Regions from separate parts of the Pseudoalteromonas maricaloris genome, predicted to be linked through region 3. Evidence: predicted binding sites of a transcription regulator. Region 3 holds the regulator's gene; each other region holds the start of a gene.
The links. Region 3 encodes LexA, which represses DNA repair genes until DNA is damaged. Its sites were predicted from a motif close to TACTGTATNNNNATACAGTA; they were not measured.

Region 1: a site for LexA is predicted at 1,973-1,992, ahead of CTT31_RS20640 (LexA family protein). Genes of this name have one in related genera too.
Region 2: a site for LexA is predicted at 1,665-1,684, ahead of ruvC (crossover junction endodeoxyribonuclease RuvC). Genes of this name have one in related genera too.

The regions. Positions count from the first base shown of each region.
Region 1 is NZ_CP024626.1:642,231-646,520, reverse strand. It holds gene CTT31_RS20665 (hypothetical protein) at 1-9, shown strand, start outside; gene CTT31_RS20660 (hypothetical protein) at 16-423, shown strand; gene CTT31_RS20655 (hypothetical protein) at 433-939, shown strand; gene CTT31_RS20650 (hypothetical protein) at 947-1,480, shown strand; gene CTT31_RS20645 (hypothetical protein) at 1,486-1,671, shown strand; gene CTT31_RS20640 (LexA family protein) at 2,006-2,419, shown strand; gene CTT31_RS20635 (Y-family DNA polymerase) at 2,407-3,666, shown strand; gene CTT31_RS20630 (hypothetical protein) at 3,743-4,290, opposite strand, start outside.
Region 2 is NZ_CP024625.1:2,533,196-2,537,485, reverse strand. It holds gene aspS (aspartate--tRNA ligase) at 1-1,599, shown strand, start outside; gene ruvC (crossover junction endodeoxyribonuclease RuvC) at 1,723-2,244, shown strand; gene ruvA (Holliday junction branch migration protein RuvA) at 2,247-2,864, shown strand; gene ruvB (Holliday junction branch migration DNA helicase RuvB) at 2,867-3,871, shown strand.
Region 3 is NZ_CP024625.1:3,788,145-3,792,434, reverse strand. It holds rRNA gene CTT31_RS16895 (23S ribosomal RNA) at 1-1,737, shown strand, start outside; rRNA gene rrf (5S ribosomal RNA) at 1,855-1,968, shown strand; gene lexA (transcriptional repressor LexA) at 2,302-2,916, shown strand; gene coxB (cytochrome c oxidase subunit II) at 3,277-4,290, shown strand, end outside.

The DNA.
Region 1 (4,290 bases), on a different replicon from region 3:
ATTTGGTAAATCACAATGACTATGTACTATCTACATGAGCAACACAGTAAAGCCCTGGCGTTGATTGCTGAAGGCAAAACCGGTCTCTCCTCACAAGCGCTGGCGTTTAACCTGCTTAGCTTAAATACAACCGAAACTTCACACCCACGCGACCCCGCAGACTTTAACCGCTGCCTTCGGATGATTTATGCCGTTCCTGCAGTTAAAAGCAACCTACAAAGCATGAGTAAAGTCAGTACCTATTGGGAGGCTTTAGTCGAGCATTGGGACCAAATAGAGCAATGCTTTTTGGATGAGGCAGGGTTTGAGTGGGAAAAGTCTAAAAAGGCCCCAAAAACCTACAAGTTAATGCGCTCAGTTCTCGATGCCGTAACACCCCGTAAAGGCGATATACCCACGTTTTCCATTTACTTGTCTAAGTAGGAGATGACCATGTTTAACCTATTCAAATTTTTTAAAAAGAAGCCAAAGAAACAGTACAAACTGTCTGAGTTTAGTTTTCGTCGTGTACATAGGGGCCGTACACAGGTTTATCATACAGCAACAAATGAATGGCTAACCTGGCATTTAATTGCTGATGACGTATTTGATGCAGCGGGGGAGCAAGTGACCGAAACAGATTTACACCACGCACTCATTGATACCATAGGCAACGTTACGCAAAGTGTTGTTCATGGGGGTTTAGACCACATGCCAAGCCATTATGATGTAGGCTGCGACTTCGCTAAATCTGACGATACGTCACGCACCGTTGACGCCTCCAACATTCCGTTTACTAGTGAACACAGCCCGTTATCTAGCGATAGCGCATCACGCGCCTTTGATTCTGCCGTGTCTAACCTACCAAGTGGCAATAGCAGCTCAAGTTGGTCATCTGGCTATGATTCGGGTTCGAGCTCATCATGCTCTAGCAGTTCTGATAGTGGCTCGTGGGATTAGGTTAATTATGCTAGTTGAATTTAAACCTTACGGCAAAGGCGCTCCGGTATACGTAAACACAGCACGTATTTTAACTGCTGAGCCCTACCACTCAGGTGAAACAGACTGTGGCTCTATTATCTATTTAGACAATGGCACTACGGTATTGGTAGGTGACTACCCGCGTGCAGTAGCGTTAAAGTCCGATAAAGTGATAAGTCGGTTTGTAAACGGAGCCCTATTGATAACGCGTGAGCGTAACCGCCAGCTTATTGAAGAGGGGCACAGTACAGAGCAAGACGACCAATATAAAAATGGCGCACTTGCAATGGCTGGAATTGTATACGCAACTGTTGCCAGTGTTTCTCCTGAGCTAAGGGAAGAATACAGGCAGGTTTTTAAACAAGGGCAACGAGTTCATCATTGGCCTTGGGACGGAAGTAACCCCAAGTTAGAGCCTAAAGACGATCTAGAGTCTAGGATAAAAGAACTAACTAAAGCGGGGGCGTTGATTGCAGCAGAAATTGACAAGCTACAGAGAAAACTGCGAGCACAGGAGTAAAAGTGATGCTAATCCAGTTTGAACCATATGGCCTTGGTGAACGCATCTACGTCAATACTGAACGCATTACCTACGTTGAACCATATAGTAGTAACACTAGCACTGGCTCAATGCTGCATTTAGATGATGGTACTCAAGTGCTGGTAGGTAACTACCCAAATGAGGTAGCCGATAAAATCAATGCCAAGTAGCAAAAAGCGCGGTAACTCTTACCGCGCTTTTTACCACCCAATCACAAACCAACCCAACACATTCAACTGCAACCATGTTTAAAACACGTTTAAACGGCGTTTAAATTTGTTTAAACCACTTCGAGACGAATCAGTCTACTGCAATTTAGTTTAAAGCGCTTAGCAGGCGTTTGAGACGTTATTTAGCATTTTGGGGTAATAGTAGCTATCAAACTTACTAGAACCGTTAAATTGGTAGGTAGTAAACGGTACAACAGGCAAACCTTAGTAAGTTCATTGCAGATTGTAGGATTTATAAATATACTGTATATGTGTACAGTATAAATTGCAGTGTATGAAAATTATTCCTATCAAAGTTCAGGCTGGGATCACTGGGTTTGAGTCTCCAGCAGCAGAATACAAAGAGCTGGGGCTATCGCTAGACCAACTCATTATAAGTCACCCTAATGCAACCTTTATTGGCTTAGCTTCTGGTGACTCAATGCAAGGTCTTGGTATATTTGACGGAGACATACTGATTGTAGACCGTTCAGTAGAGCCAAAACATTTCGACGTCATAGTAGCCAACTATAACGGTGAGTTCGTTTGTAAAATACTAGATATGCAAAGACGGCAGCTGGTTTCGGCGTCTAGGGCGTTCCCGCCAGTATCAATTTTAGAAGCAGACACCTTTCAGCTTGAAGGCGTTGTTATCAGCGCTGTCCGAATGTTTAAACAAAATGTGGCACTCACCAGATGTATGCGCTAGTAGATGCTACCTCATTCTATGCAAGTGCAGAGCAGGTGTTTGATCTAAGTATTCGTAAAAAGCCAGTTGTTGTACTGTCTAACAACGATGGCTGCATCGTAGCAGCGTCACCAGAGGCTAAAATACTAGGGATCCCAAAATTTGAGCCATACTTCAAACTTAAACATGTTTTAGAACAACATGGCGTAATTATTCGCTCTTCTAACTATGAGTTGTACGCAGATCTGTCAGAAAAGATGATGAACACCATAAGCCAGTTTAGTGACCAACAGTACGTATACTCAATAGACGAGGCATTCTTAAAGTTCGATGGCTACACATCACTAATTAACAACTGGTATAACTATGGCCAATTAATCCGCCGAACAGTATGGCGTACTACAAAACTACCTGTAGGGGTTGGCTTTGGCCCAACCCCTACGCTTGCAAAGGCAGCTAATCACGCAGCAAAAAAGTTTAGCGATGCCACAGGCGTAGCTGTAATTGAAGATGAGCAAACACGCAAAGCCATATTAAAAAGAATGCCAGTAAGTGACGTATGGGGAGTAGGTAGGCGCTTATCTAAAAAGCTAACACTAATGGGCATTAACACCGCTTTAGACTTGGCCAACCAAAGCCCAAGGCATATGCGAACTCAGTTTAGTGTAGTGCTAGAACGTACGATTGAAGAGTTAAACGGTAATAAGTGCCTAACCTGGGACGAAGTAAAACAACGCAAAAAAGAGATATACAGCACCAGAAGCTTTGGAGAACGTATAACGCAGGCCGACGCATTAAAGGCAGCTCTTATAACTCATTGTTCCATTGTTACTAAAAAACTACGGCGGCAAAAATCTTTAGCAAAACGGATTATTATATTTGCTCACTCATCGCCTTTTGAAACAGGCTTTTTTAAAAAGTCATTCATTACGTCACTACCAGTTGCATCGTGCGACAGCATGGTTTTCGCAAACGCAGTGAATGAAGTGTTTGCAGAGCTATACCAACCCGGCGTGCGATATTACAAAGCGGGAATAGGCGCTTTTGAGCTAGAAGACGACAACTTTCTGCAAGCGGATATGTTTAACGAGTCAAACGATAAACCTGAGCTAATGAGTGTGCTAGACGAGATTAACAAACGCTACGGAGTTACAGCGGCAAGGCTAGGGAGCGAGGTTCAAAATAGCGACTGGGCGATGAAAAGAGAGTTTCTATCACCCAGATATACAACAAGGTGGACTGATATACCTTTAATATATTGCGAGTAATTGTAGTAGTGGATAGGGTGGCAAATATAACCACTCTGTTTGATGGTAACTATCATGATTAATCGTGTGTGTTTTGCTACCAGTCGTCAAACTTGTAATTCAGCATGTAATGGTCTGCAATAAACCTAATTGTGAGTGTATTTCTATCAAAGTTATCACTTCTATCAGCGATTTCTGGTACCAATGTAAATACATCATTAGCGAGTGGAAAATCTTTAAACATATTTAATTGGTATACAGTAGCCAGTACTTCAATTGCTTCTCTGTAAAAGCGAACATACTCAATAAAAGTATCATTGATGCGAGGTTTATCGATTCCAATGTGGTTCGATACCTTGTTGATCATAACGTGAAACTTGGTCATGAAAGTTAATAACTCTAAATCTATATGACTTTCAGGTGGATATTGATCTAAATGCACAAAGAACTTTTTGAATAGCTCACTATCAACGGTAGCTAAATGATTTTCATCGTTCTGAGTATGTATATTGTATAGGTATTGCAATGCTGGATTAATCAAACTCGCTATGTAAACACCATTTTTTGTTACAGGAGAAGGGTCGAAAAGAGTACCTTTTTCTGGAAATTCCCTAGACTTACTAAATAGTAATGCAGCATGGTGCT
Region 2 (4,290 bases), 1.3 Mb from region 3:
TTGCGCCAAGAGTTCTGTGTTCAGATCAAAGGTGTTGTCCGTGCGCGTCCTGAAAGCCAAGTTAACAAAGACATGGCAACGGGTGAAGTTGAGATCTTAGGTACTGGCTTAACCATTATCAACCGTTCAGAACCATTACCGCTTGACTTCAATCAGCAAAACTCTGAAGAGCGTCGTCTTAAATACCGTTATTTAGACCTACGCCGTCTAGAAATGAGCGATCGCATTAAGATGCGTGCTAAAGCGAGTAGCTTTGTGCGTCGTTTCTTGGATGAAAATGCATTCTTAGACATTGAAACGCCAGTACTAACTAAAGCAACACCTGAAGGCGCGCGCGACTATCTAGTACCAAGTCGTGTTCACAAAGGCAGTTTCTATGCGCTACCGCAGTCGCCGCAGCTATTTAAGCAGCTACTAATGATGTCTGGTTTTGACCGTTACTATCAAATCGTAAAGTGTTTCCGTGATGAAGACTTACGTGCCGATCGCCAGCCAGAGTTCACTCAAATAGATATCGAAACCTCATTTATGAGCTCAGATCAAGTTCGTGGCGTGACAGAAAAAATGATCCGTGAAATGTGGCAGTCTTTCCTAGACGTTGATTTGGGTGAGTTCCCTGTGATGCCATACAGCGAAGCGATGAGCAAATATGGTTCAGATAAACCAGACCTACGTAACCCGCTTGAGCTTATCGACGTTGCAGACATCGTAAAAGATGTTGAATTTAAAGTACTAAGCGGCCCTGCGAACGACGAAAAAGGTCGTGTTGCAGTACTGTCAGTACCAGGTGGCGCACAACTTTCACGTAAGCAAATCGATGAATACACTAAGTTTGTAGGTATTTACGGTGCGAAAGGCCTTGCATGGATGAAAGTGAATGACCGTGAGGCGGGTATCGAAGGCGTACAGTCACCAATCGCTAAGTTCTTGAATGAAGAAGTGATCAATGCACTGCTTGAACGCACAGGTGCAAACACAGGTGACATTATTCTATTCGGCGCAGACAAGCGTAATACTGTAAACGAAGCCATGGGCGCGCTACGTCTGAAGATTGGTCTTGATTTAGAAATCACTGATCTAACTAAATGGGCACCACTTTGGGTTGTTGACTTCCCGATGTTTGAAGAAGACGACGAAGGTAACTTACACGCGGTACACCACCCGTTTACTGCGCCTAAAGGCGTAAGTGCTGCGGACCTTGAAGCAAATCCAGCAGGTACACTTTCTGATGCATACGATATGGTACTTAACGGCTACGAAGTCGGTGGCGGTTCGGTTCGTATTCACAACAACGAAATGCAACAAGCGGCGTTCAGGATCCTAGGTATTGAAGAGTCTGAGCAGCAAGAGAAGTTTGGTTTCTTACTCGATGCTCTGAAGTATGGCACGCCTCCGCACGCAGGTTTGGCATTCGGTCTTGACCGTTTAGTGATGCTACTGTGTGGCACTGACAACATCCGTGACGTTATTGCGTTCCCGAAAACAACGCAAGCGTCGTGCTTGATGACTGATGCGCCAAGCCCTGCAAACCCAGATGCGCTAAAAGAGCTTGCTATCTCAATAGAAAAGCAGTTAGCAGAGCAAGGTGAAGGCGAGTAAGTTCGTCAACCAGATATAAAAGAGGCGACTTAGGTCGCCTTTTTTGATCAGATGAACTAGCTTATAACTGGTAATCTATACAGTATTTTGGCATTATAACCAAAAAACCAAGAGACGATGCGTTTGGCTGTCATTTTAGGAATTGATCCAGGGTCAAGATTTACAGGCTATGGTGTGATTGCTCACCAAGGTGCAAAGTTCCAATATTTGGGGAGCGGTTGCATTAAAGTTGGTGAACATGACTTTCCCACTCGATTAAAAATGATCTATCAAGGGATCACACAGCTCATAGAGCAGTTTTCGCCGAGCGACTTTGCGATTGAGCAAGTGTTCGTTGCGCATAATCCAAGTTCAGCCTTAAAACTTGGTCAAGCGCGAGGTGCGGCTATAGTTGCCGCGACCATGCAGTCAGTGGTTGTGAGTGAATATTCGGCAAGGCAAGTTAAACAAGCCGTTGCGGGTACCGGTGGTGCAGACAAAGCCCAAGTACAGGAAATGGTAAAGCGCATATTAAAGCTGCCTGGCACACCCCAAGCTGATGCTGCAGATGCGTTGGCGGTGGCGATTTGTCACGCGCACTCAAGGCAAAACTTAATAAATATGGCAGGCGCAGCGCGTAAAACCGTAAGAGGAAGGTTGAGATAACCATGATAGGAAAATTAAGCGGAACACTGTTAGAAAAGCAGCCACCAGAGATATTAATTGATGTTGCAGGTGTAGGTTATGAAGTGCAAATGCCTATGACTTGTTTTTATGAATTACCGAGCGTGGGCGAGCCGGTTTCAGTATTTACTCACTTTGTAGTACGTGAAGATGCGCAGTTACTGTTTGGTTTTAATACCAAGATCGCACGTGCATTGTTTAGAACGTTAATTAAAGCGAACGGAGTCGGTCCAAAACTCGGACTTGCGATTTTGTCGGGCATGTCGGCAGAGCAATTTGTTAGCTGCGTGAATCATGGCGATGCAACGACTTTGGTTAAGATCCCAGGAGTTGGTAAAAAGACCGCTGAGCGCCTAGTGCTTGAAATGAAAGATAAGCTAAAAGACTTTGGCAATGACTTACTCACACCGTTTAGCGATGCCGCTGTACTTGCGCCGCAAGAGCATCCGACGGTAAGTGATACCCCAGCAGATGAAGCGATTGCAGCCTTAATGGCATTAGGGTATAAACAAGTTCAAGCACAAAAAGCGGTAAAAGCCGTAAACAGAGAAGGCATGACGACCGAGAGTATCATTAAAGACGCTCTTAAATCGATGATGTAACTATGATTGAAGCAGATAGATTAATTGAACCTGAGATCCAAGGTAATGAAGATTTAGTTGATAGGGCGATTAGACCTAAATTACTAAATGATTATACTGGTCAGCCACATGTCAAAAAGCAAATGGAAATTTTTATTGCGGCGGCACGTTCAAGACAGGAAGCCTTAGATCACTTGCTGATATTTGGTCCGCCAGGTTTAGGTAAAACCACGCTTGCAAACATTGTCGCAAACGAGCTTGAGGTTAATATTAAAACTACCTCAGGACCTGTGCTTGAAAAAGCAGGGGATTTAGCCGCATTACTCACTAACCTTGAAGAAGGGGATGTGTTATTTATTGATGAGATCCATCGTTTAAGCCCTCAGGTGGAAGAAATTCTCTATCCTGCTATGGAAGACTACCAATTAGACATCATGATTGGTGAAGGCCCAGCTGCACGCTCAATTAAATTGGACTTACCGCCTTTTACTTTAGTTGGCGCAACGACACGTGCCGGCTCATTAACCTCACCATTGAGAGATCGTTTTGGTATTGTGCAGCGCTTGGAGTTTTACTCGGTTGCGGATTTGTCTTCGATTGTGACTCGCTCAGCGTATCATTTAAATCTAGAGATCAGCGAGTCGGGCGCAACTGAAGTGGCGCGTCGAGCGCGCGGTACACCACGAATAGCAAACCGTTTGCTACGCAGGGTAAGAGACTTTGCTGAAGTGAAGGGCGATGGCTCTATAACTGAAGAGATTGCGCACTTAGCGCTGGATATGGTCGATGTTGATAAATGTGGCTTCGATTATATGGACCGCAAATATCTGCTGGCAATCATAGAAAAGTTTACTGGTGGCCCGGTTGGTCTGGATAACCTTGCTGCGGCAATTGGAGAAGAAAAAGAAACCATCGAAGATGTGATAGAACCATTTTTGATCCAACAAGGCTTTATTCAACGCACGCCAAGAGGACGTATTGTCTCTGACAAAGCCTATATGCATTTTGAGCTAAGCAAGCCAGAATGATCTAAGTTGGGTAATAAACACCTTTATTCTTCATAATAGCCGAGTATTCACTCGGCTATTTCATTTCTACACTTGCGCATTGCAAATTACGTGTGCATAAATCCATCATTTTGTGTCAGCTAAATTCAGGCAAGATCCATCACTGCTGAAGTAATTTACCTGAGCTTCGGATAATTAATGCCTTTCTAGCTAGACAAGGAGGTAAATTAAGTTGCCCCTTAACAACAAGGAGTGAGAACCTTTCTTATCTAAACCTTAGGTAAATTTATCTCGACCTGTGTGGGTTATACGTTGCTTAAACTATTTGTAGATTGTCTCGTCCTTTAAACCAAGCGCTAAATAAAAACCGCAAAAAGACCGAGTGTCAAAGAAAACGTGGAGCGTAATAAGGAGCTTGCACCAAATTTCAGGTAAAAAAA
Region 3 (4,290 bases):
CGGCTGCAGACTTTGTCTGCGGGGTAGGGGAGCGTTCTGTAAGTGGCTGAAGGTGTGCCGGGAGGCATGCTGGACATATCAGAAGTGCGAATGCTGACATGAGTAACGACAAGAGGAGTGAAAAACTCCTCCGCCGGAAGACCAAGGGTTCCTATCCCATGTTAATCAGGGTAGGGTGAGTCGACCCCTAAGGCGAGGCTGAAGAGCGTAGTCGATGGGAAACGGGTTAATATTCCCGTACTCGGTATGAATGCGATGGGGGACGGAGCAGGCTAGGCAAGCATGGCGTTGGTTGTCCATGTGAAAGGCTGTAGGCTGGTGACTTAGGAAAATCCGGGTTGCTAAGGCTGAGAGTCGAGACGAGCCACTAAGGTGGTGAAGTTGTTGATGCCCTACTTCCAGGAAAAGCCTCTAAGCTTCAGTTCATACTGAATCGTACCCTAAACCGACACAGGTGGTCAAGTAGAGAATACTAAGGCGCTTGAGAGAACTCGGGTGAAGGAACTAGGCAAAATTGTACCGTAACTTCGGGAGAAGGTACGCTCTTGTTTGTGAAAGACTTGCTCTGTAAGCAAACGAGAGCCGCAGTGACCAGGTGGCTGGGACTGTTTATTAAAAACACAGCACTGTGCAAAATCGTAAGATGACGTATACGGTGTGACACCTGCCCGGTGCCGGAAGGTTAATTGATGGGGTTAGCTTAGGCGAAGCTCTTGATCGAAGCCCCGGTAAACGGCGGCCGTAACTATAACGGTCCTAAGGTAGCGAAATTCCTTGTCGGGTAAGTTCCGACCTGCACGAATGGTGTAACCATGGCCACGCTGTCTCCACCCGAGACTCAGTGAAATTGAAATCGCAGTGAAGATGCTGTGTACCCGCGGCTAGACGGAAAGACCCCGTGAACCTTTACTACAGCTTGGCACTGAACATTGACCCTACATGTGTAGGATAGGTGGGAGGCTTTGAAGCAGAGACGCTAGTTTCTGTGGAGCCGACCTTGAAATACCACCCTTGTAGTGTTGATGTTCTAACTTAGGCCCCTGAATCGGGGTTGAGGACAGTGCCTGGTGGGTAGTTTGACTGGGGCGGTCTCCTCCCAAAGAGTAACGGAGGAGCACGAAGGTTTGCTAAGTACGGTCGGACATCGTACGGTTAGTGTAATGGTAGAAGCAAGCTTAACTGCGAGACAGACACGTCGAGCAGGTACGAAAGTAGGTCATAGTGATCCGGTGGTTCTGAATGGAAGGGCCATCGCTCAACGGATAAAAGGTACTCCGGGGATAACAGGCTGATACCGCCCAAGAGTTCATATCGACGGCGGTGTTTGGCACCTCGATGTCGGCTCATCACATCCTGGGGCTGAAGTCGGTCCCAAGGGTATGGCTGTTCGCCATTTAAAGTGGTACGCGAGCTGGGTTTAGAACGTCGTGAGACAGTTCGGTCCCTATCTGCCGTGGGCGTTTGAGAATTGAGAGGGGCTGCTCCTAGTACGAGAGGACCGGAGTGGACGAACCGCTGGTGTTCGGGTTGTGATGCCAATTGCATTGCCCGGTAGCTACGTTCGGAACTGATAACCGCTGAAAGCATCTAAGCGGGAAGCAGGCCTCGAGATGAGTTCTCACTTTGACTTAGAGTCAACTGAAGGGCCGTTGAAGACTACAACGTTGATAGGCGAGATGTGGAAGTGCTGTGAGGCATTAAGCTAACTCGTACTAATTACCCGTGAGGCTTAACCATACAACGCCAAAGTGGTTTATAAGTGACAGAAGTTAATAGACTAAAGTAGACAAAAGAATTTAATAGCTTTTTCCGGATTTACATTGATGAGGGAGACTTCATTGATGAACAGAATTTCCTGGTGACTATAGCGTTTTGGACCCACCTGACCCCATGCCGAACTCAGAAGTGAAACAAAACAGCGTCGATGATAGTGTGGATTACCCATGTGAAAGTAGAACATCGCCAGGGCCAAATAAGAAAAACCCGTTGCAGTAATGCAGCGGGTTTTTTGCTGTTTGGGATATAGAAAACCTCGCGAGATGAACTCGCTCCCACCACAGTATCAGCATAGTGCAACATGGTAGGTGGTGGTTAATCAGCCCTAAATCTTAATAATCTATTTCTTATTGCGTAGAGTCGTAGGTTATGCTCTGAGGCACAGACTTCACTTCTTGTTTAATGGTGCTCTAATTAATGCTATTAGCAAATACACTTAAAATATGTCGAATAAAGAAACATTTGCGATTTTTTTTGAGCTGTATATACTTACAGTAAATAAACCACTGTATGGAACACCAGTTAATGCGTCCTCTAACAAAACGACAAGAACAAATCTTTGAATTAATAAAAGTATTCATAAAAGATACTGGCATGCCTCCAACTCGTGCTGAAATAGCTGATGCTTTGGGTTTTAAGAGTGCAAATGCAGCGGAAGAGCATCTTAAGGCGCTTGCGAAAAAGGGAGTTATCGAAATGGTCCCAGGCGCAAGCCGAGGGATTCGACTTGTAGAGGATGAATCCGAACAACTTGGTTTACCTATTATTGGCCGTGTTGCTGCTGGTGAGCCTATTCTGGCAGAGCAACATGTAGAGAGCCACTGTAATGTAGATGCGAGTTTTTTTAAACCTAATGCTGATTACCTTTTAAGAGTTAATGGTATGAGCATGAAGGATATTGGCATTATGGATGGTGATCTACTAGCTGTTCACAGCACTCAGGTGGCTGAAAATGGCCAAGTGATAGTGGCTCGCGTAGAAGAGGACGTGACAGTTAAACGCTTTGAAAAGAAAGGGAAGAAAGTTTTATTGCATGCTGAGAATGAAGAATTTAAAGCGATTGAAGTGGATCTAGAGCATCAAAATTTCTCCATTGAAGGGTTAGCTGTCGGCGTTATCCGAAGTGCTGACTGGATGTAGTTTATGAGAGCGAGTGTAGCGTTAAATATAAAGTTGCGCTTGCTTTAACTATATTTTGTTTAAAAAGTGATAATTAACTTTTCTAACTATGTGAAAGTAGGATGATTATAGTGACTTTAATCATTTAGTAATATTTTTAGTTTTCTGATCTTTATACACTATTTTTCATCATTCTTTGTTTTACCCCCTATAGTTCCCAGTTTTGATTCTAAAGTCGGTCTTCTCGAAAATCTTGCAATTTGTTTGTTTTTTGACTAATTGGTTAATAGTCGTGCAGTAAGTCTATGTACAAATAGACAATATGACAGTCATCCAATAATAACAAAAGACAACCACGAGTTGTCTTGAAGGAGACGTCAAATGAAAATTTGTCGATTAGTTGTAGCATTCATCGCAGTGCTAATCGCCATGCCCTCACTTGCTAACAGCGCTTACAATATGAGGCAAGGTGTTACAGACATTAGTCATCAAGTGTATGAGCTTCACATGACCATATTTCTAATATGTTGCGTCATTGGGGTTATTGTATTCGGGATTATGTTTTGGGCGCTTATAAAACACAGAAAGTCAAAAGGCGTTGTTGCAGCGCAATTTCATGAAAGCACCAAAGTGGAAATACTTTGGACAGCAATTCCTTTCCTGATACTCATTGGTATGGCAATACCAGCCACAAAAACGCTTATTGCTATGGAAGACACGAGTAAAGCTGATCTGACCATTAAGGTCACAGGCTCTCAGTGGAAATGGCACTATGAGTATATGGGGCATGATGTTGAATTCTATTCTTTGCTCTCTACTCCGAAAGATGAAATTAGTGATCTCAAAGAAAAAAATGAAAATTACCTGCTTGAAGTTGATAAGCATTTAGTTATTCCCACCGATAGGAAAGTTCGCTTTTTGATGACCTCAGATGATGTCATCCATTCTTGGTGGGTGCCCGATTTTGCGGTGAAGAAGGATGCCAATCCAGGCTTTATAAATGAGGCATGGACAAAGGTAAACGATGAAGGAATTTACAGAGGCCAATGTGCTGAATTATGTGGCAAAGATCATGGCTTTATGCCTGTCGTTGTCGAGGCCGTAAGTCCCGATAAATTTGATAGTTGGCTCAACGATGCTAAAGCTGAAAAAGCAAAAGCAGAGGCTGAGTCACAAGCAGTTGCCCAACAAACCCTTTCGAAAGAAGAGTTAATGGAGGTTGGTGAACAAACTTACATGGCTTATTGCGCAGCTTGCCATCAACCAACCGGGCTTGGGCTACCAGGTGTCTTCCCTGCAATGAAAGGGAGTAAAGTCGTCACGGGAGATATTAAAGCTCATATAGATATTCTACTTTTAGGTCGCCCAGGAACTGCGATGCAATCTTTCGCAAAG